3 regions of the Streptomyces sp. NPDC002513 genome follow, and region 2 is predicted to be linked to each of the others. Evidence: riboswitches for the same ligand, from Rfam matches in the RefSeq annotation. Region 2 holds a riboswitch; each other region holds the start of a gene.
The links. A riboswitch is a leader RNA that binds a small molecule or an ion and turns the genes downstream of it on or off. The one in region 2 is predicted to bind S-adenosylmethionine.

Region 1: another riboswitch for S-adenosylmethionine. It lies ahead of ACWD5Q_RS09610 (amino acid ABC transporter permease); the one in region 2 lies ahead of ACWD5Q_RS03020 (aminotransferase class V-fold PLP-dependent enzyme).
Region 3: another riboswitch for S-adenosylmethionine. It lies ahead of thrC (threonine synthase); the one in region 2 lies ahead of ACWD5Q_RS03020 (aminotransferase class V-fold PLP-dependent enzyme).

Annotation. Positions count from the first base shown of each region.
Region 1 covers NZ_JBSFXK010000010.1:3,073-9,889, forward strand. Annotated here, with positions in the region: gene ACWD5Q_RS09595 (TetR/AcrR family transcriptional regulator) at 125-691, opposite strand; gene ACWD5Q_RS09600 (hypothetical protein) at 920-1,042, shown strand; gene ACWD5Q_RS09605 (glutathione S-transferase C-terminal domain-containing protein) at 1,152-2,045, shown strand; SAM riboswitch class IV at 2,133-2,242, shown strand; gene ACWD5Q_RS09610 (amino acid ABC transporter permease) at 2,576-3,556, shown strand; gene ACWD5Q_RS09615 (amino acid ABC transporter ATP-binding protein) at 3,553-4,338, shown strand; gene ACWD5Q_RS09620 (ABC transporter substrate-binding protein) at 4,492-5,517, shown strand; gene ACWD5Q_RS09625 (LLM class flavin-dependent oxidoreductase) at 5,621-6,817, shown strand, end outside.
Region 2 covers NZ_JBSFXK010000003.1:50,849-57,665, reverse strand. Annotated here, with positions in the region: gene ACWD5Q_RS03040 (NYN domain-containing protein) at 1-544, opposite strand, end outside; gene ACWD5Q_RS03035 (hypothetical protein) at 579-818, opposite strand; gene ACWD5Q_RS03030 (rhomboid family intramembrane serine protease) at 975-1,670, shown strand; gene ACWD5Q_RS03025 (Lrp/AsnC family transcriptional regulator) at 1,859-2,140, shown strand; gene ACWD5Q_RS03020 (aminotransferase class V-fold PLP-dependent enzyme) at 2,193-3,554, opposite strand; SAM riboswitch class IV at 3,770-3,886, opposite strand; gene trpD (anthranilate phosphoribosyltransferase) at 4,021-5,085, opposite strand; gene qcrB (cytochrome bc1 complex cytochrome b subunit) at 5,219-6,817, opposite strand, start outside.
Region 3 covers NZ_JBSFXK010000004.1:223,197-230,013, forward strand. Annotated here, with positions in the region: gene ACWD5Q_RS05075 (MoaD/ThiS family protein) at 83-358, opposite strand; gene thrC (threonine synthase) at 355-1,644, opposite strand; SAM riboswitch class I at 1,663-1,819, opposite strand; gene ACWD5Q_RS05085 (glucosyl-3-phosphoglycerate synthase) at 1,992-2,960, shown strand; gene ACWD5Q_RS05090 (alpha,alpha-trehalose-phosphate synthase (UDP-forming)) at 3,071-4,498, shown strand; gene otsB (trehalose-phosphatase) at 4,549-5,403, opposite strand; gene ACWD5Q_RS05100 (DUF3263 domain-containing protein) at 5,533-5,760, opposite strand; gene ACWD5Q_RS05105 (ROK family protein) at 5,868-6,812, shown strand; gene nagA (N-acetylglucosamine-6-phosphate deacetylase) at 6,812-6,817, shown strand, end outside.

The DNA.
Region 1 (6,817 bases), on a different contig from region 2:
GAGTTGCCACAGGGGCGTCCCCACCTGAAAGCGACCTGAACACATCGGGGAAATGGCTGGTCAACGGCGTGCGGGGCGGGTAGAGGGGCCGGGCGCCGGGTGACGGCGCACGCGGCGGGCCGCGTCAGTGGTGGGTGATTCCCGCCGCCAGCGTCCGCGTCCAGGGGGCCGCCACCTCGTCGGCCCCCATCGACACGATCAGGTGGCACAACATACCCATGGCGAAGAAGTCCTGGATCCGCCGCTCGCTGCCGCCGGACACCCCGCGGACGTACTCCACCAGCCGGGCGTACCCCTGCCGGACGGCCTCGCGCACCGCGGGCTCCGAGACGGCCGCCGCCTGCGCGTGCAACTGGATCAGCATCAGGTCGTGGTCGCTGATGAGCTTGGCGTAGGAATCCCCCATGGCCGAGAGCACCGCCTCGGGAGAGCTTCCCCCGGCCTCGGCGGCCGCCCGTTCCAGACTCGCCCGCACCTGTACGAAGCAGTGCTCGACCACGGCGACGAACAGCAGCTCCTTGTTGGGGAAGAGCCGGTAGACGTACGCCTGGGAGATCCCGGCCGCCCTGGCGACCTCGGCCGTGGTGGTGCCGAAGTAGCCTCGCGCGGCGAACGCCCCGATCGCGGTGCGCAGCACCGTCTCGCGGCGTTCCTCGGCGGTGGACAACTGGCGAGGGCGGTCCTTCTGCATGTGAGTACCCAATCGGTCACACTTTGGGGTGTCAAGGTTCCCCGTCTCCGCCTCGGCAGCAGCCTTGGCCGGCGCCGGAGAGACCTCCCGCTGGGGGACTCGTCGGCGCCCAACTACCGTGATCCGCCCCTCCCGTGCGGCGCTCTCACCCCGTGGACCCCCTCTTGACGCGGGCCGGAGCCCGATCGACACTCCAGTAGGGATTTCCTAGTGAACAGGTAGGGAAGCATGGGACGCCTGGAGCCGGTCATCGGCCGTGTGCACCGCACCCGCCGGCGGTCCCTCCTTCTGACCTCCCGCCGTCACATCGACCTGCTGCGTGTCTGCAGCGCGTCCGGTCCCCTGCGCTGAACCGGCGGTGCCGGGCTCGCGACCCGCCCCGTCCCGTGACCGGGGAGCACCGCCCGCCCGTGGGCCGCCACCCACCGCACCCTCGCGCACCCAGACCCCGGGGAGAGACATGTCCGCCCATGCCCTGACCGCCCTCCCGTACGCCTCGCCCGGTCCCGCCTTCCGGGGCAGGATCGGCGGCGACGCCCGCAGCGGCCACTACGCCGTACCGCGCCGCTACCGCCTCCACCTGTCCCCGTCCTGTCCGCACTGTCTGCGGATCGCCATCACCCACAGCCTGCTGGGCCTCGACGAGGTCCTGCCCGTCACCCTGCTGCCCGCGGTGCCCGACGGACCCGGCGGCGAACACTCCGCGCTGCGCCCGCTGTACGAGGCAAGCGCCCATCGCTACCCGGGAGCCGCCGTGGCGCCGGTGCTCAGCGACGACTGGTCGGGCCGGATCGTCAGCACCCACGCCCCCGACATCATGCGCGACCTGGCGCGCCGCTTCGGCGCGGGCCGCCCCGCGCTCTACCCGCAGGGCGCCGACCCGGAGATCGAGGGCGTCCGGCGCCTGTGTGCCCAGGGCATCGACGCGGCCGCCCAGCGCGCCGGACGCGCCGACGCCGAGGGCGAGGACGGCAAGGACAGAGACGCCGCACTCGGCTCGCTGCTGCGCACCCTGCGGTCACTGGAAGGCCGGCTGTCCCGCCAGAAGTATCTGCTGGGCAATCAACTCAGTGCGGCAGACGTGGAGTTGTGGGTCACCCTGGTGCAGCTCGACACCGTGCACCGCTGGCACCTGGACGCCGAGGCCGTGCACCGCGTCGCCGGCCATCCGCACCTGTGGGCCTACGCCCGCCGGCTGGCCGCCGATCCCGCCTTCGGCCCGCACCTCGACCTCGACGGGATCGCCCGCCGGCATCACGCCCACTGCCGCGGTCCGGAGGCCGCGGGCGCGGCCGTGCAGATCCTGGACTGGGCGGCGCACGTTACGGGCGGCGCGGCGGCGACGCCCTGTTGACCGGCGGCCGGCGCTCCCGCGCACGTATCACCTGACGGACGCACGTTGACAGCGCTTCGGGCGCCTGTCTTAACTTACGGCCAGAAAGGTCATGAGCGTCAGCGACAAGCCCTGGCTTGCTGACCGGCAACCCTCGCTCCGCAGTGGGGTGCCCCAGGTGACGACCCGACCGGATGACGTTTCGGTAAGCGCGTGGCCCCACGGGCCGGAAGAGTGACGGTGGCAGTGATGGACGCAGCTTCGAGGACAGCCGCTCAGCGGCCCCGTTGCAGCGTCCTGCTGTGCGCGAACCGCTCCGTCGATCTCCTCCGCGTCAACAGCGCACTCTGTACCACCCCGGGCTCTGCCCGCTGTCACGGCTGACGGCGTTCCCCCTCCCTGACGCGCACCGCCGCCGTGGTGCGCCCATGTTTCCGTCCCGCCCCCGGTCCCGTGCGCCTCCCACGCCCCCTCGCTCCCGACGGCCCGTGCCGCCCGGTCGTGCGGTGGCGCGCGCCGCCCCGGGGCGTCCGACTCCGCTGGAGCCTGCCATGACTGAACCCCTCGGCACTGCCGTGTCCCTCGCCCCGGCACCGCCCGACGACACCGGCGCGGCGCCCCCGACGGCCCAGCGGGTGCTGCCGCTGCGCCGGCCGGGCCGCTGGATCGTCACCGCCGTCGTGCTCGTGCTGGTGGCCCAGTTCGTCCACGGACTGGTGTCCAACCCCTTCTACCAGTGGGACCGCTTCGCCTACTGGTTCCTGCGCCCCACCCTCCTCGACGGACTGCTCGTCACCCTCGAAGTCACCGCGCTCAGCGCGGTACTGGGCCTGCTCGGCGGAATCCTCCTCGCTCTGGCCCGGCTGTCCAGGAGCCCCGTGCTGCGCGCGGTGAGCTGGACCTATGTATGGGCGCTGCGTTCCACACCGCTGATCGTCGTGCTGATCTTCCTCTACAACTTCAGCGCGCTGTACAAGACGCTGAGCATCGGCGTCCCCTTCGGCCCCGCCTTCTTCGCCTTCGACGAGTCACGGCTCGCCACCGACATGACCGTCGCCGTCGTCGGCCTGAGCCTGAACGAGGCGGCCTACGCCGCGGAGGTCGTCCGCGGCGGCATCCTCTCCGTCGACCAGGGCCAGCACGAGGCGGCGGCCGCCCTCGGGCTGCCCAGGAGCTACCAGTTCCGCAGGATAGTCTTCCCACAGGCCCTCCGGTCCCTCATCCCCGCGTACGTCAACCAGCTCATCGGCCTGATCAAGGGCACCTCACTGGTGTTCTACGTCTCGCTGCTGGACCTGTTCGGCTCCGCGCAGACCATGGGCAGCACCTACCCCGGCGACATCGTCCCGCTGCTGCTGGTCGTCACCGTCTGGTACCTGATCCTCACGAGCCTCGTGTCGGTCGTCCAGTTCCACGTCGAGCGGCACTACGCCCGGGGCGCCGCCCGGACCCTGCCGCCCACCCCGTTCCACCAGCTCCGCAACGGTCTTCGCGACCTGCGGGACCGTGCGCGCAGGGAGGCCGCCGTATGACCACCGAGACGTCGCCGACCCGCCCCGCCGCCGTAGAGGTCCACGACGTGCACAAGTCGTTCGGCGCCCACCGGGTGCTGAACGGCATCGAGTTGACCGTACGGCCGGGCGAGGTGACCGTGATCCTCGGCCCGTCCGGCTCCGGCAAGTCGACGCTGCTGCGGGTGATCAACCACCTGGAGCAGCCCGAACGCGGCTATGTCAGCGTGAACGGCGAACCCATCGGCGTACGCAGGCACGGCGACCGCCTCAAGGAACTGAGTGAGCGGGCCATCCTGGCCCAGCGCGGCCGCATCGGGTTCGTCTTCCAGAACTTCCACCTCTTCCCGCATCTGACGGTGCTGGACAACGTGACCGCCGCCCCGGTCGCGACCCGGGCACTGAGCAGACCCGCGGCCGAGGAACTGGCCCGCGACCTGCTCGGGCGGGTCGGACTCGCCGACCGGGCGGGGGCGTATCCCCGGCAGTTGTCGGGCGGCCAGCAGCAGCGCGTGGCCATCGCCCGCGCGCTCGCCCTGCGCCCTGGCGTCATCCTCTTCGACGAACCCACCTCCGCCCTCGACCCCGAACTCGTCGGCGAGGTGCTCGCCGTCATCAAGGACCTGGCCCGCGGCGGCACCACCCTCGTCATCGTCACCCATGAGATCGGCTTCGCCCGCGAGGTCGCCGACCGGGTGGTCTTCATGGACGACGGCCGGATCGTCGAACAGGGGCCGCCCGCCCAGGTTCTCGACCATCCACGGCACGAGCGGACGCGGGACTTCCTGAGCAAGGTGCTCTGACCTCACCCGTCACCCCTCACCCCTCCCGGCCGTCCGCGGCCCGCCCGGTCCGCGTCGCCGCACATCCGTTGCCGCCCCACACCCCTGGCCCCCATCGCTCCCCCCACCCGCACCGCCCTGTCCCGCCCCACCGCTCACCGAACAAGGACCGCCATGCGTACTCTCACTCTCCGCACCCGCCTGGGCCGTGGCCTCACCGCGGGCACCGCCGTCGTCGCCCTCGCCGCCGGGCTCGCCGCCTGCGGGGGCGACAGCACCGCCGCCACCACCACGGACAGCGCGGCCTCCGGCACGGTCGCCGTGGGGCGGCTCTCCAACGGCGCCGCCCGGGGGACCACCCTGAAGGTGTCCGAGGTGAAGTCGATCAGCGCCGAACTGCCCGCGGCCCTGCGCCGCAGAGGCACCCTGGAGATCGGCGTCGGCGCCCTGCCCTCCGGCTTCCCCCCGCTGGCGTACGTCGGCAGCGACCAGAAGACCCTCACCGGGGCCGAACCCGACCTCGGACGCCTGGTGGCCGCGGTCCTCGGCCTCAGACCCGAGGTGAAGAACTCGACGTGGGAGAACCTCTTCGTCGGCATCGACAGCGGCAAGGTCGATGTCGCCTTCTCCAACGTCACCGACACCGAAGAGCGCAAGAAGAAGTACGAGTTCGCCTCCTACCGCAAGGACGACCTCGCCTTCGAGGTGCCCGAGAAGAGCACCTGGAACTTCGCCGGCGACTACGAGAACCTCGCGGGCAAGACCGTCTCCGTCGGCTCCGGCACCAACCAGGAGCGCATCCTCCTGGAGTGGAAGGCGAAGCTGGCCAAGGAGGGCAAGAAGCTCACCGTCAAGTACTTCCAGGACACCAACAGCATCCATCTGGCGCTGGCCGCCGGCAGGATCGACGCGTACTTCGGTCCCAACCCCGCCATCGCCTACCACATCGCCCAGACCGCGCACACACCTCGGGCGACCCGCAACGCGGGCACGTTCTCCGGTGCCGGCGAGACGCTCCAGGGTCTGATCGCCGCGACGGCGAAGAAGGACAGCGGTCTGGCCAAGCCGGTCGCCGACGCCATCAACCACCTGATCGAGAACGGCCAGTACGCCAAGTGGCTGGCCGCCTGGAACCTGTCGAACGAGGCCGTCACCAGGTCGCAGCTCAACCCGCCGGGCCTGCCGCTCGACAACTCCTGACCGCCCGCGCGGCCCCTTCGGCCTCGTCCCGACCCCGTCGCCGTGCCCTCCTCGCGTGAGGGCCCGGCACTCTCGTTACGGACTTCCAGGAAGGCACCCACTCGTGTCCTCACCCTCTCCTTCCCCCCTGCATCTCGCCGTGGCGCTCGACGGCACCGGCTGGCACCCCGCCTCCTGGCGCGAGCCGGAGGCCCGGCCCCGGGACCTGTTCACCGCCGGCTACTGGGCCGGCCTGGTCGCGGAGGCCGAGCGGGGTCTCCTCGACTTCGTGACCTTCGAGGACGGGCTCGGCCCCCAGTCGTCGCACGCTTTCGGCCCGGACGAACGCACCGACCAGGTCCGTGGCCGCCTCGACGCCGTCCTGATCGCCGCCCGGGTCGCCCCGCTGACGCGACACATAGGGCTGGTGCCGACCGTGGTTGTCACCCACACAGAGCCGTTCCACATCTCCAAGGCCATCGCCACCCTCGACTACGTCAGCACCGGTCGTGCGGGCGTCCGGGTCCGGATCAGCGCGCGCCCGGACGAGGCCGCGCACTTCGGCCGCCGCACCCTGCCCCGTATCGACGCCTACGACAGTCCCGGCGCACAGGACCTGGTGACCGATCTCTTCGACGAGGCCGCCGACTACGTCGAGGTCCTGCGCCGGCTCTGGGACAGCTGGGAGGACGACGCGGAGATCCGCGACACGGCCACCGGCCGGTTCATCGACCGCGACAAGCTCCACTACATCCACTTCACGGGCCGGCACTTCAGCGTCAAGGGCCCCTCCATCACTCCGCGCCCGCCCCAGGGCCTGCCCCCGGTGACCGCGCTCGCCCACCAGGGCGTGCCGCTGCGGCTCGTCGCCCGCTCCACCGACCTCGGCTATGTCACCCCGCACGACGCCGGGCAGGCCCGTGCGATCGTCACCGAGGTGCGGACCGAGCAGGCGGCCGCCGGCCGCGCGGACGAGCCGCTGCACCTCTTCGGCGATCTGGTGGTCTTCCTCGACGACGACCCCGCCGAGGCCGCCGCCCGCCGGGAGCGCCTCGACACCGCCGCCCAAGCCCCGTACACCGGCGACGCTCCGATCTTCACCGGCACCCCCGCCCAACTCGCCGACCTGCTCCAGGAGTTGCGGTCAGCCGGGCTGACCGGGTTCCGGCTCCGCCCCGCCGTCGCCGGACACGACCTGCCGCGGATCACCCGCGGTCTCGTCCCCGAACTCCAGCGCCGCGGCGCGTTCCGGACCGCGTACGAGGCCGGCACCCTGCGCGGGCTGCTGGGGCTCGCCCGCCCCGCCAACCGCTACGCGGCC
Region 2 (6,817 bases):
CTTCCTTGCGGACCGACTCCAGCTCCCCGCGCAGCCGATCGGTCTCGGCGCGGGTCTGTGCGCGGGCGGCGCCCAGTTCCTCACGCAGCCGCTCCAGCTCGGCCCGGTTCTCCTCGTCGACGCGCTCGGCGTCCACCCGCTGGGCTTCCTCGCCCGCGGCGGTCACCAGCTTCACCCAGCCCGCCGGGCGCAGCACATAGGCCGCGGCCGCCACGTCGAGCGGGTCCGCGGCCGGGGGCGGCGAGCCGGAGTCGAGGGCGCCGGTGAGTTCCGGCTGGGCCTCTCTGAGCTTCTCTGCGATGCGCTGCCGGAACAGCGTGTCGCTCTCCACGGCCGCCGCCATGGCGTTGCCGGCGAACTTGGCCCGACGGTTCGGGGCGAACCGGGCGTACTGCCGTAGCTGTGCGGGCAGTTCGGCCAGGGTCAGCCCGCCGAAGCCGTCCGCGACGATCTGCACGACCCGACGGCGCACTCCGTCGGGCAGCGGACGGTCGAGCACCTCAGCGGTGCCGTCGACCGGCTCCCCGCCCGAAGTCTCCACCATCCGTCACCCCAATGCCTGTGCGAGGCCGCCTCCGTCAGGAGCCGGCGCCCGGCCTGTCCACGAGCTCCACCTGGTCCACGGCGTTGCACCAGCGGCAACGCACCGACTCGATGGTCTCACTGACCACCTCGCGCTCCTCGACCGTCGGCTCCCCGGCCAGATCGAGATGCACGTACTCGACCACCTTCGACGAACGGGTCACGTCGAACCGGGTGAGGTTGCCGCAGAGCGTGCAGCGCCAGCGGGTCGTCTCGGTCGGCAGGGGAACCGTCATCGTGGACGCTCTCTTCCTTCTTCCAGTCTCCGTGATGCGCCAGTTTCCCTGGAGCGTGGCTCGTAACCCTACGGCCTGGCGGGTAGTCGCCGCCCGCCCGTCTCACGCGGCGAGGCACTCTGTGCGGATCAGTCCGGTTACGCCATGCTCTGTCCCATGATCAGCACCTGGAGCAGGGCGGCCGGGAGGGCGCTGCGAGGACAGTCGGCGCCCATGACGTACGGGCTGATCGTCCTGTGCTGTCTGATCTTCGCCCTGGGGCCGGCCTCGGGCCTGAACCCCTCCTACGGCCGGGGCGAGGCGCTGCTCGCCGCCCAGCGGGCCTATTTCGCCCGCTGGGGCGTGGTGCCCGCGGAGCTGTTCAGCGGGGCGCCACGGGCCGCCCTCACGCCCGCGACGGCGCTCTTCGTGCACGGCAGCTGGGTGCATCTGCTCGGCAACATGCTGTTCCTCTATGTCTTCGGGGCGATGGCCGAGGAGCGGATGGGCCATCTGGAGTTCGCCCTGTTCTACGGGGGCTGCGGCTATCTGGCGCTCCTCGGGTACGCGGCGGCCCACGCGCAGTCGACGCAGACGCTGGTCGGGGCCTCGGGGTCGATCTCCGCGGTGCTCGGCGCGTTTCTGTTCCTGTTCCCCGGGGCCAGGGTGACCAGTCTCTTCCCGTTCCTCTTCTTCCTGCCGCTGCGCTTTCCGGCCTGGGTGGTGCTGCCCTTCTGGGCGACACTGCAGTGGATCGCGGCGGACCGCGCCACCCAGGGGCCCGGGGTCGCCTACCTCGCCCATGTCGTGGGGTTCGCACTGGGCTTCCTCTACGCCTGGGTGCGCAGGCCCGTGCTGGCGGCGCGTCCGTGAGTCCCCCTCGCCCCCTCCTCCGCCACACCGGCCGGCACGAGCGCCCCGGCGGACGAACCAGCCGCCGAAGAGGGCCGCCGAGGCGCGGCCGGGTGGCCGCCGACGCTGCCGGGACAGCGTCTGTTGGTGAGCGGTGGGGCAGGTCTTAGAGTGACAGTCCGAGCGTGCACCTAGGGAGACAGCCAGCCGTGATCACTGCGATCGTGCTCATCAAGACCAGCGTGGACCGGATCCCCGAGATCGCCGAGTCGATCGCCGCGCTGGACTCCGTCAGCGAGGTCTTCTCCGTCACCGGCACCTACGACCTCATCGCCATGGTCCGGGTGCGGGCCCACGACGACCTGGCGGACGTCATCCCCGGCCGGATCAGCAAGATCCCGGGCGTCCTGGGCACGGATACGCATGTCGCCTTCCGCACGTACTCCCAGCACGACCTGGAGGCGGCGTTCGCGATCGGGCTCGACAACTGACTCCCTTCCGGCCGGCGCACCAGGACCCGGGCTCGGCGATCGGTCGGGGGCGTCAGACCGCCGGAACGCACCGCCCGTCCTGTGTGCGGTAGGTCCACCGCGCGCCCTGCCGGACCAGCTCCGCGACCGCCCGGACGAACCGCTCGACATGCTCGTCGGGCGTGCCCGCGCCGAAGCTGACGCGGATGGCGTTCAGGGACCGCTCGCCGGGTGCGGCCTCGGGGGCACCGCACTCGCCCGGGGCCTCCGGGTCGCCGCCCAGCAGGGTGCGCACCAGCGGATGGGCGCAGAACAGGCCGTCGCGGACGCCGATGCCGTACTCCGCGGAGAGCGCGGCGGCGAAGTGGGAACTGTTCCAGCCGTCGACGACGAACGAGATCACACCGACGCGGGGCGCGTCGTCGCCGAAGAGGGAGAGCACCTTGACCTCCGGGACCCCGGCGAGTCCCTCCCTGACCGTGCGGACGAGGTGCTGCTCACGGGCGACGAGCGCGTCGAAGCCCGCCTCGGTGAGGGCCTTGCAGGCCGAGGCGATGGCGTAGGCACCGATCACGTTGGGCGAACCGGCCTCGTGCCGCGCGGCGGTCTCGTGCCAGTCGACGTCCACTCCCCCGTCCGTCCGCCGGGTGACCCGGCGGCTGGCGCCGCCGCCCGCGAGATAGGGCTCGGCCGCGCGCAGCCAGTCGGCGCGGCCCGCCAGCACGCCGGAGCCGAAGGGGGCGTACAGCTTGTGGCCGGAGAAGGCGACCCAGTCCACGTCGAGGTCCGTGACCGACACGGGGTGGTGCGGGGCGAGCTGGGCGGCGTCCAGGACGATACGGGCGCCCTGCGCATGGGCGACCGCCGCCAGCTCGCGTACGGGCCACAACTCACCGGTGACGTTGGAGGCGCCGGTGACACACACGAGGGCCGGTCCGCGGGAGTCGCGGTCCGCGAGGGCGCGCTCCAGGGTCCGCACGGCCTGCCGCGGGGTGCGCGGGGCGTCGAGGACGGTGACCCGGGCGTCGCGCCAGGGCAGCAGCGAGGCGTGGTGCTCGGTCTCGAAGACGAAGACCTGGCAGCCGGCCGGCAGGGCGGCGGCCAGGAGGTTGAGCGAGTCGGTGGTGGACCGGGTGAAGATCACCTGGTCCGCCTCGCGGCAGTCCAGGAACGCGGCCACGGTCCGGCGGGCGTTCTCGAAGAGGTCGGTGGACAGCTGCGACAGATACCCGGCGCCGCGGTGGACGCTGCCGTAGTACGGCGCGTACGCCGCCACGTCGTCCCACACCCGCTGCAACGCCGGGGCGCTGGCCGCGTAGTCGAGCGCGGCGTAGGTGACGGTGCCGCCCGTGACGAGCGGCACGCTGACATCCCTGCCCAGAACGGGCAGCGGGGCACAAACGGACGGGTCGGCGGCAAGGGTGGAGACGGACATGGGTGCACTCCCGTGAAAGGCAGGTGGGATCACCGTGCCGGAGGGCGCGCAGAACGCGCGCCTGCGTCAACGGCACAGGAAAGGGTGAAGGGTGAAGAAGGGCGAAACGGGATGCGGAGGCGGGGCTCTGCGGCCCTAGCGCATTCGCTTGCTCACGGAAGGCTCCCTCGAACGACCAGGACCCCTGGCCCCACGCTCATGCACCGCGTGTGAGGGGTCCGCGCTTGCCGCAGACCTCGCTGCCTGCGGCCTGGTCTTCACCCGGGGCACCCCGCCACGGACGGAGGGTTGCCGGACAGCCGGCCGGGGCCGAGTGGCTGTCGCTCATGACCTGGGCAGGACGTTACGTGACGTGATCAGCCGGCCGCAACAGCTGTCCGGATGCCGGGACATGCGCCGGATGTCCCTGCGGCGGTGTACGAGAGGGGGAGCCCGGCCGTGCCGCGCTCCCCCCACTCCCCTGGGCTCACCGGTGGCTTGCGGCCACCCAGCGTTCCAGCGTCCGCTTCGCGGCCCCCGAGTCGATCGACTCCTGCGCCCTCTGCATCCCGGCGCGGAGCTGCTCGGCCAGCGGCGCCCCCGTCGGCTCCAGGGCCACCAGCGCCGCCGCCGAGTTCAGCAGCACCGCGTCCCTCACCGGACCGGTCTCACCGTCCAGCAGGCGCCGCGCCACATCGGCGTTGTAGGAGGCGTCGGCCCCGCGCAACGCCTCCACCGGCACCGGCTCGATGCCGACGTCCCGGGGATCGAAGGTCTCCTCGGTGACCGTGCCGTCGCGGACCACCCACACCCGCGACGTCGAGGTCGTCGTCAGCTCGTCCAGTCCGTCGTCGCCCCGGAAGACCAGGGACGAGTTCCCGCGTTCGGCCAGGACGCCCGCCACGATGGGCGCCATCCGCGGGTCGGCGACGCCCACCGCCTGTGCCTTCACCCGCGCCGGGTTGGTCAGCGGACCGAGCACGTTGAACGTCGTACGGATCCCGAGCTGCCCGCGCGCCGCGGCCACATGGCGCAGCGCCGGGTGGAACTTCACCGCGAAGCAGATGGTGATCCCGGCCTCCTCGGCCACCTCGGCCGTCCGCCGCGGGGTGAGGTCCAGATTGATGCCGAGCTTCTCCAGCACGTCCGAGGAGCCCGACGCGGACGACGCGGCACGGTTGCCGTGCTTGACCACCTTCGCGCCCGTGCCGGCCACCACGATCGACGACATCGTGGAGATGTTCACCGTCCTCGCGCCGTCGCCGCCCGTGCCGACGATGTCGACCGCGGGACCCGGCACCTCGATCACGTTCGCGTGCGCGTACATCGCCCGGACGAGCCCGGTGATCTCCTCGACCGTCTCGCCCTTCGCCCGCAGCGCGACGACGAAGGCGGCGATCTGCGCGTCCGTCGCCTCGCCGCGCATGATGCGGTCCATCGCCCAGGCCGTGTCGTCCACGCTCTGGTCATGGCCGTCCAGCAGCGCGTTCAGCACCCGGGGCCAGGAACGGCCCGCCGCGGTGTCGCCTCCAGCGGGGTTCACAGCGCTCATAAGCCGCTCCTGGGTCGGTGTCCCGGTGGGGACACGCTTCTCGAACAGGTCCACCCTATCCAGCCCCGGGCACGGCGAAGGGCCCCGTCCGGTCGGACGGGGCCCTTGGACCGTGGCGTGGCGCGCGCAGCGATCAGTGGTGGCCGTGGCCGCTCGTGATCTCCTTGTACTCCTCGACAGTGGGCTTGGGGATCTGGTTGTCCTCCCCGTAGTAGGCGTTGCTCAGCCTGGCACGCAGCTTCTCCGAGCCCTTGACCTTCCGCTCGACGCCGTTCTCGTCGACCGTCGGACCGATCTCGGCCGGCTTGTACTGCTCGTGCGCCGTGAGCGTGTGCAACTGCTCCTGGCTGAGCGGCTCGTGGACCTCGATGAACTCACCGTGCGGCAGCCGCTTGATGATGCCCGACTCGCGGCCGTGCAGCACCTTGTCGCGGTCGCGGCGCTGGAGGCCGAGGCAGATCCGCTTGGTGACGAGGAACACGAGCACCGGCACCACGAAGAAGGCGATGCGGACGAACCAGGTGATCGCGTTGATCGACAGGTGGAAGTGCGTGGCCCAGATGTCGTTGCCACCACCCAGCAGCATCACGAAGTACCAGGAGATCCACGCGGCACCGAAGGCCGTACGCGTCGGCGCGTTGCGCGGGCGGTCCAGGATGTGGTGCTCGCGCTTGTCGCCGGTGATCCAGGCCTCGATGAAGGGGTACGCACCGATGGCGACGAGGGTCAGCGGGAAGAGCACCAGCGGGATGAACACGCCCAGGACGAGCGTGTGGCCCCAGAGGTTGATCTCCCAGCCGGGCATGGCACGGATGAGACCCTCGGCCTGGCCCATGTACCAGTCGGGCTGGGCGCCCGTGGAGACCTGGTCCGGACGGTAGGGGCCGATGGCCCAGATCGGGTTGATCTGCGCGACCGCCGCGACGGCCGCGATGGCACCGAAGACCAGGAAGAAGAAGCCTCCGGCCTTGGCCGTGTAGACCGGCAGCAGCGGCATGCCGACGACGTTGTTGTTGGTCTTGCCGGGACCCGCGTACTGCGTGTGCTTGTGGTAGAAGACCAGGATCAGGTGGCCGACCACCAGGCCGAGCATGATGCCCGGCAGCAGCAGGATGTGGATCGAGTAGAACCGGGCCACGAAGTCGCCGCCCGGGAACTCGCCGCCGAAGAGGAAGAACGACAGGTACGTGCCGACGATCGGCACGGACAGGATCGCGCCCTCCATGAAGCGGACACCGGTGCCGGAGAGCAGGTCGTCCGGGAGCGAGTAACCCGTGAAGCCGGTGAACATGCCCAGGACGAACAGCAGGAAGCCGAACAGCCAGTTGATCTCACGCGGCTTGCGGAACGCACCCGTGAAGAACACGCGCATCATGTGCACGAACATGCCGGCGAGGAAGATCAGCGCCGCCCAGTGGTGGATCTGCCGGATCAGCAGACCGCCACGCACGTCGAAGCTGATGTGCAGCGCCGAGTTGAACGCCTCGCTCATCAGCTGGCCCTGCAGCGGCACGTAACTGCCGTGGTACACCACCTCGTTCATCGAGGGGTGGAAGAACAGCGTCAGATACACACCCGTGAGGATGATGACGATGAAGCTGTAGAGGCAGACCTCACCCAGCATGAACGACCAGTGGTCGGGGAAGATCTTGCGCATGTTCGACTTGGCCAGGGAGTAGATCCCCAGGCGGCCGTCGGCCCAGTCGGCGAGGCGCTCGCCGGCCGGTGCCCT
Region 3 (6,817 bases), on a different contig from region 2:
TCTCTCGCGGAGAGGGCAATTCGATGAACTCTCGGCGCTTTGCCTTACCGAAGGCGAACGATCGCGCCGGGGTGAGCGGCCGTCAGCCGCCGGCGACCGCCGGGATGATGGAGACGCCCGTGCCGTCCGGGGTCGCCGTCTGAAGGCCCTGCTCGAAGCGGACGTCGTCGTCGTTGACGTACACGTTGACGAAGCGGCGCAGCTTGCCCTGGTCGTCCAGGACGCGGGCGGCGATGCCGGTGTGGTTCTTCTCCAGGTCGGCGATGACCTCCGCGAGGGTCGCCCCCTCGGCGGCGACCTCGGCCCGGCCCCCGGTGTAGGGGCGCAGGATGGTGGGGATACGTACGGTCACGCTCATGCGAGGCCAGCCTCTCGGAAGGAGTCCAGGGTCGGACGGATCGTCGCGGTGAGGCCGGTGCCCGCCACCGCGTCCAGGGTCTTGAGGCCGTCGCCGGTGTTGAGGACGACGGTCGTCTTCGTCGGGTCGAGCGCACCGCTCTCGACCAGCTTGCGGGTCACGCCCACCGTCACGCCGCCCGCCGTCTCCGCGAAGACGCCCTCGGTGCGGGCGAGCAGCTTGATGGCGTCCACGATCTGCGCGTCCGTCACGTCCTCCACGGCCCCGCCGGTGCGGCGCGCGATGTCGAGCACATAGGGACCGTCCGCCGGGTTGCCGATCGCCAGCGACTTGGCGATCGTGTCCGGCTTCTGCGGCCGTACGACGTCGTGGCCGGCCTTGAACGCGGTCGACACCGGCGAGCAGCCCTCGGCCTGGGCACCGAAGATCCGGTACGGCCGGTCCTCGACCAGTCCCAGCTCGATCAGCTCCCGCAGCCCCTTGTCGATCTTCGTGAGCTGGGAGCCGGAGGCGATCGGGACCACGATCTGGTCCGGCAGCCGCCAGCCCAGCTGCTCGGCGATCTCGTACGCCAGGGTCTTGGAGCCCTCCGCGTAGTACGGACGCAGGTTGACGTTGACAAAGCCCCAACCCTCGCCGGCCGGGTCGCCGATCAGCTCCGAGCAGAAGCGGTTGACATCGTCGTAGTTGCCCTCGATGCCGACCAGCTCGCCGCCGTAGATCGCGGCCATGACGATCTTGCCTTGCTCCAGGTCGTGCGGGATGAAGACGCAGGAGCGCAGCCCGGCCCGGGCCGCCGCGGCGCCCACCGCGCCCGCCAGGTTGCCGGTGGAGGAGCAGGAAAGGGTGGTGAAGCCGAAGGCGCGCGCCGCCTCCAGCGCCTGGGCGACCACGCGGTCCTTGAAGGAGTGCGTCGGGTTGCCGGAGTCGTCCTTCACATACAGCCCGCCGGTCACACCCAGCTCGCGCGCCAGGTTGTCGGCCTTGACCAGCTTGGTCCAGCCGGGGTTGAGGTTCGGCTTGCCGGCGACGTCCGCCGGGACCGGCAGCAGCGGCGCGTAGCGCCAGATGTTCGCGGGGCCGGCCTCGATCCGCCGGCGCAGTTCCTCGGTGTCGTAGCCCGAGAAGTCGTACGCGATCTCCAGCGGGCCGAAACACTCCTCGCAGGCGAAGACCGGGCCGAGCGGCACCCGGTGGCCGCACTCGCGGCAGGACAGGGCCGCGGCGGGGCCGAGGTCCACGGAGTTCACGGAGTCGGTGCTGCTTGCAACTGTCTGCACAGCCATGTCAGGCGAGGCCCTCTCTCCTCATCTTCCTCACGACGCATCTCGCCGTGAGACGGATTTGGCACCTTCCCTAGCCGGGAGCCTCGCGAGGACGATCATCACTGATCTACGAGAACCGGCTGGAGGGTTGCCGGGGCTTCATCGGGCCGTGTCCCTCTGCCCCTCTGGATGAGCTGTATGCGGTTGTTTCACTGGTTGTCAGCAGCGGCGACCCCCGACATGCGATGGTCACCGGCGTTGTTCAAGACTGTAACCGAAGGCCACGACAGTTGAGATAGTCGTCCGAACCGCGAGATGGATCACCACGGACAAGCCGGAGTCAAGCCGGGGACAAGGAGCCGCAGACCGTGCTGGAAGAAGTCGAGCGCTGGCTGAGCACCCGCTCCTGGTCCGTGACCGATCGTCCGCTCCACCAGATCCTGGCCGCCAAACGCGCCTCGGGCTCGTCGGTCAGCGTCGTGCTGCCCGCGCTCAACGAGGAGGAGACGGTCGGCGAGATCGTCGCCGTGATCCGGCACGACCTGATGCGGCAGATCCCGCTCGTCGACGAGATCGTCGTCGTCGACTCGGGTTCCACGGACCGCACCTTCGAGGTGGCCGCGGCGGCCGGCGCGACGGTGGTGCACCGCGACACCATCCTGCCGCGCATTCCTGCCGTGCCCGGCAAGGGCGAGGTGCTGTGGCGCTCCCTCCTGGTCACCCGCGGGGACATCGTCTGCTTCGTCGACGCGGACCTGAGGGAGTTCTCGTCGGACTTCGTCTCCGGGATCGTGGGCCCGCTGCTCACCGACCCGGGCGTGGACCTCGTGAAGGCGATGTACGACCGGCCGCTGGCCCTGCCCGGTGAGCCGGCCGCCGGGCCGGCGGCGGGCCAGGGCGGCCGGGTCACCGAGCTGATGGCCCGCCCGCTGCTCAACATGCACTGGCCGCAGCTCGCCGGGTTCGTCCAGCCGCTCGGCGGCGAGTACGCCGCCCGCCGCTCGCTGCTGGAACGGCTCCCGTTCCCGGTCGGGTACGGAGTGGAGCTGGGCGTGCTGGTCGACGCCCTGCATCTGGTGGGCCTGGACGCCCTGGCCCAGGTCGACGTCGGGGTGCGCCTGCACCGCCACCAGGACGGCCAGGCGCTCGGCCGCATGGCCGCGGCGATCTACCGCACCGCGCAGTTGCGGCTGGCCCGCGGCCATCTGGTCCGCCCCGCCCTCACCCAGTTCGAGCGCGTCGAGGGCCGCTTCGAGCCGCGGACGTACGCGGTGGACACCGAGGAGCGGCCGCCGATGGCGGAGATCGCGGAGTACGCGGACCGGCGGGCGGCCTGAGCCGTCCGGCCCCGGGCGGACCGCGTCCGTGACGCCGGCCGTCGTATACGGTTCAGCGGACGGCCGAAGGGAACGTTTGAGCGTTTTCGGCTCGGGCTAGGTTTCGTGGCATGGCTTCGAATGCGGCTTCCGTTCTCGTGGCGTCCAACCGCGGCCCGGTCTCCTACGCGCTGGACGACACGGGACAGCTCACCGCCAAGCGCGGCGGGGGCGGACTGGTCTCCGGCCTGTCGGCGATCGGCCCCGACACGGACGCGGTGTGGGTCTGCTCCGCGCTGAACGACAGCGACCGGGAGGCCGTACGGCGTACCGGCGGCAGGCTCGATCCGGCCGACACCGGCGGCCAGCGCGTACGGATGCTCGACATCGACGCGCAGGTGCACGCCGCCGCGTACAACGGCATCGCGAACTCGGTCCTGTGGTTCGTGCACCACATGCTGTACCAGACGCCGCTGGAGCCGGTCTTCGACGCGGAGTTCCGGCGGCAGTGGGCGGCGTACGAGACCTACAACCGGGCGTTCGCCGAGGCGCTGGCGGAGGAGGCGGCGCAGGGCGCGGCGGTCCTGGTCCAGGACTACCACCTCGCCCTGACCCCCCGGATGCTCCGCGAGCTGCGGCCCGACCTGCGGATCGGCCACTTCTCGCACACGCCGTGGGCGCCGCCGGAGTACTTCCGTCTGCTGCCCGACGACATCGCCGCGCGGGTGCTCGGCGGGATCCTGGGCGCGGACCGGGCGGCGTTCCTCACCCAGCGGTGGGCGGACGCGTTCACGGACTGCTGCCACGCGGTCCTCGGCCCGGACCTCCCCTCGGGCACCCGCGTCGGCGTCCACGGGCTGGGCGCGGACGCCGAGTTCCTGCGCGAGCGGGCGCACCGGCCGGATGTGGACGAGCGGATGCGGGTCCTGCGGGAGCAGATCGGCACGGGCCCCGACGGCAGGCCCCGCAAGTCGATCGTGCGGGTGGACCGCACGGAGCTGTCGAAGAACATCGTGCGCGGGCTGCTGGCGTACGAGGAACTGCTCCGGTCGCGTCCCCAGTGGCGCGAACGGGTCGTCCACGTGGCGTTCGCCTACCCGTCCCGGCAGGACCTGGCCGTCTACCGCGACTACACGGCGGAGGTCCAGCGGGTGGCGGCGGAGATCAACTCCCGTTTCGCCACCCCCGGGTGGACCCCGGTGGAGCTGCACGTCAAGGACGACTTCGCCCGCTCGCTCGCCGCGTACCGGCTGGCGGACGTGGCCCTGGTGAACCCCATCCGGGACGGTATGAACCTGGTCGCCAAGGAGGTCCCGGTGGTCTCCGACGAGGGCTGTGCCCTGGTGCTGTCGCGGGAGGCGGGGGCGTACGAGGAGCTGGGCGAGGACGCGGTGAGCGTGAACCCGTACGACGTGGTGCGCACGGCGCAGGCGCTGCACGAGGCGCTGTCGATGGGTCCGGGAGAGCGCGCGGAACGCACCAAGCGTCTGGCCGCGCGGGCCACGGCGCTTCCCCCGGCCCGCTGGTTCCTGGACCAGCTCGCCGCGCTGGAGGACTGAGGTTCACTCCCCGGGCGCGGGCGGTCCTGAACCAGGGGTGACGACGGCCCTCAGGGGCGGTCCGCCAGGCGGTCCCCCAGCGCGGTCACCAGCCGTACGACGCCTTCCGGGCCGTCGACCACGAGATCCGCCCGGTCGGCCAGTTCCGTGACCTCCTCGCTGCCGCTGCAGACCAGCAGGCCGGGCAGGCCGTCGGAGCGGAGCGTCTCGACGGCGGCGAAGGCGGGGAGGTCGCCGAGGTCGTCCCCCACGTACATGACCGCTCCGGCGCCGGTCCCGCGGACGTACTCCGCCAGGGCCACTCCCTTGTCCATGCCGGGCGGGCGCAGCTCCAGGACCATGCGGCCGGGTTCGACGATCAGGCCGTGGCGGGCGGCGAGGCCGGTGAGGGGTTCGCGCAGGGCCTCGAAGGCGGCCTGCGGATCGTCGGCCCGGCGGGTGTGCACGGCGACGGCGCGCCCCTTCTCCTCGATCCAGGTGCCGCGCCGGGCACCGGTCTCGTCCAGGAGGCCGGGGAGTTCGGCGCGGACGGCGGCGACGCCCGGGTGCGGGGCGGGGGCGTCGACGGTGCCGGTGCGGGCGTCCCAGCGTTCGGCGCCGTAGTGGCCGAGGACGACGAGGTGGTCGAGTCCGGGTACGCCCGCGAAGCCGCCGTAGCGGACGGCGACATCGGCCGGGCGGCCGGTGACGACCGCGACGGAGGCGACCTTCGGGGCGAGTGCCGCGAGGGCGGGGACCGCGTCCGGGTGGGCGCGGGCCTGGTCGGGGTCCGGGACGATCGGGGCGAGCGTCCCGTCGAAGTCGAAGGCGAGGACGGCCCGCTCGGGCCGGGCGAGGATGGCGGCGAGACCGTCGCGCCCGGCCGGGGTGGCGGGCGTCGGCAAGGAGTCCGTGTGGCTACCCATACGGCGACCCTATCCGCGCGGGGCCGGGCGCACTCCTGACCCCGGCACACGCACCGGACACGCGACGCCCGGTCCCCTCGGTGTCCGCCCGGCGCGGTCAGCGCCCAGCACCGTCAGTGCCCGGCACGGTCAGCGCTCCGTGCGGCGGGAGTCGCGGACGCGGCGCAGACGGTTGACGGTGACCGGGGCGTGGGCGAGGGCCCTCGGGTCGTCGAGGAGTGCGTTGAGCAGCTGGTAGTAGCGCACGGGGGCGAGGCCGAGCTGCTCCCGGATGGCCCGTTCCTTGGCGCCCGGCCCGGGGAAGCTGCGCCCCTCCAGGGCGAGGACGGCCTTTTCCCGGGGGTTGAGCTCTTCCATGGGGAAACGGTAGCGGCAGGGGCCGACAGAGCGGACGGCTCCGCCGGTGGCGTTAACCGCCATGAGTGGACTAGACCTCTTCCGGGTCCAGGGCCCACACTGTCTCCGTGAGACATGTCATCGCCCTCGATGTGGGCGGCACCGGGATGAAGGCCGCCCTGGTCGGCGCGGGGGGCGAACTGCTGCACCAGGCGCGCCGGGCCACCGGCCGCGAGCGCGGGCCCGACGCCGTGGTGGAGTCCATCCTCGGTTTCGCCGCCGAGCTGCGCGCGCACGGCGAGCGGCACCTCGGCGAACCCGCGGGCGCGGCGGGCGTCGCGGTACCCGGCATCGTGGACGCCGACCGCGGCGTCGCCGCCTACTCGGCCAACCTCGGCTGGCGTGACGTACCCCTGCGCGATCTGCTCAGCCGCCGCCTGGCCGGCGTGCCGGTCGCCCTCGGGCACGACGTGCGCACCGGCGGGCTCGCCGAGGGCCGCATCGGCGCGGGCAAAGGCGCCGACCGCTTTCTGTTCGTCCCCCTCGGCACCGGCATCGCGGGTGCCATCGGCATCGACGGCCGGGTGGAGGCCGGGGCGCACGGCTTCGCGGGCGAGATCGGCCATATCGTCGTACGGCCCGGCGGGATCCCCTGCCCGTGCGGCCAGACCGGCTGTCTGGAGCGGTACGCGTCCGCCGCGGCCGTCAGCGGGGCCTGGGCCGAGGCGTCCGGGGACCCGGAGGCCGACGCCGCCGACTGCGCGCGGGCCGTCACGTCCGGGGACCCGGACGCCGTACGGGTCTGGCAGGAGGCGGTGGACGCGCTCGCCGACGGCCTGGTCACCGCCCTCACCCTGCTGGACCCGCGCACGATCATCGTCGGCGGGGGGCTCGCCGAGGCGGGAGACACCCTCTTCACGCCGCTGCGCGACGCCGTCCTGCGACGGCTCACCTTCCAGAAGGCGCCGTCGCTCGTCCCCGCGGCACTGGGGGACACCGCCGGCTGCCTGGGCGCGGGACTCCTCGCCTGGGATCTCCTCGAAACCACTGACCGCTCGGAGGTAACCGCCTGATGGCC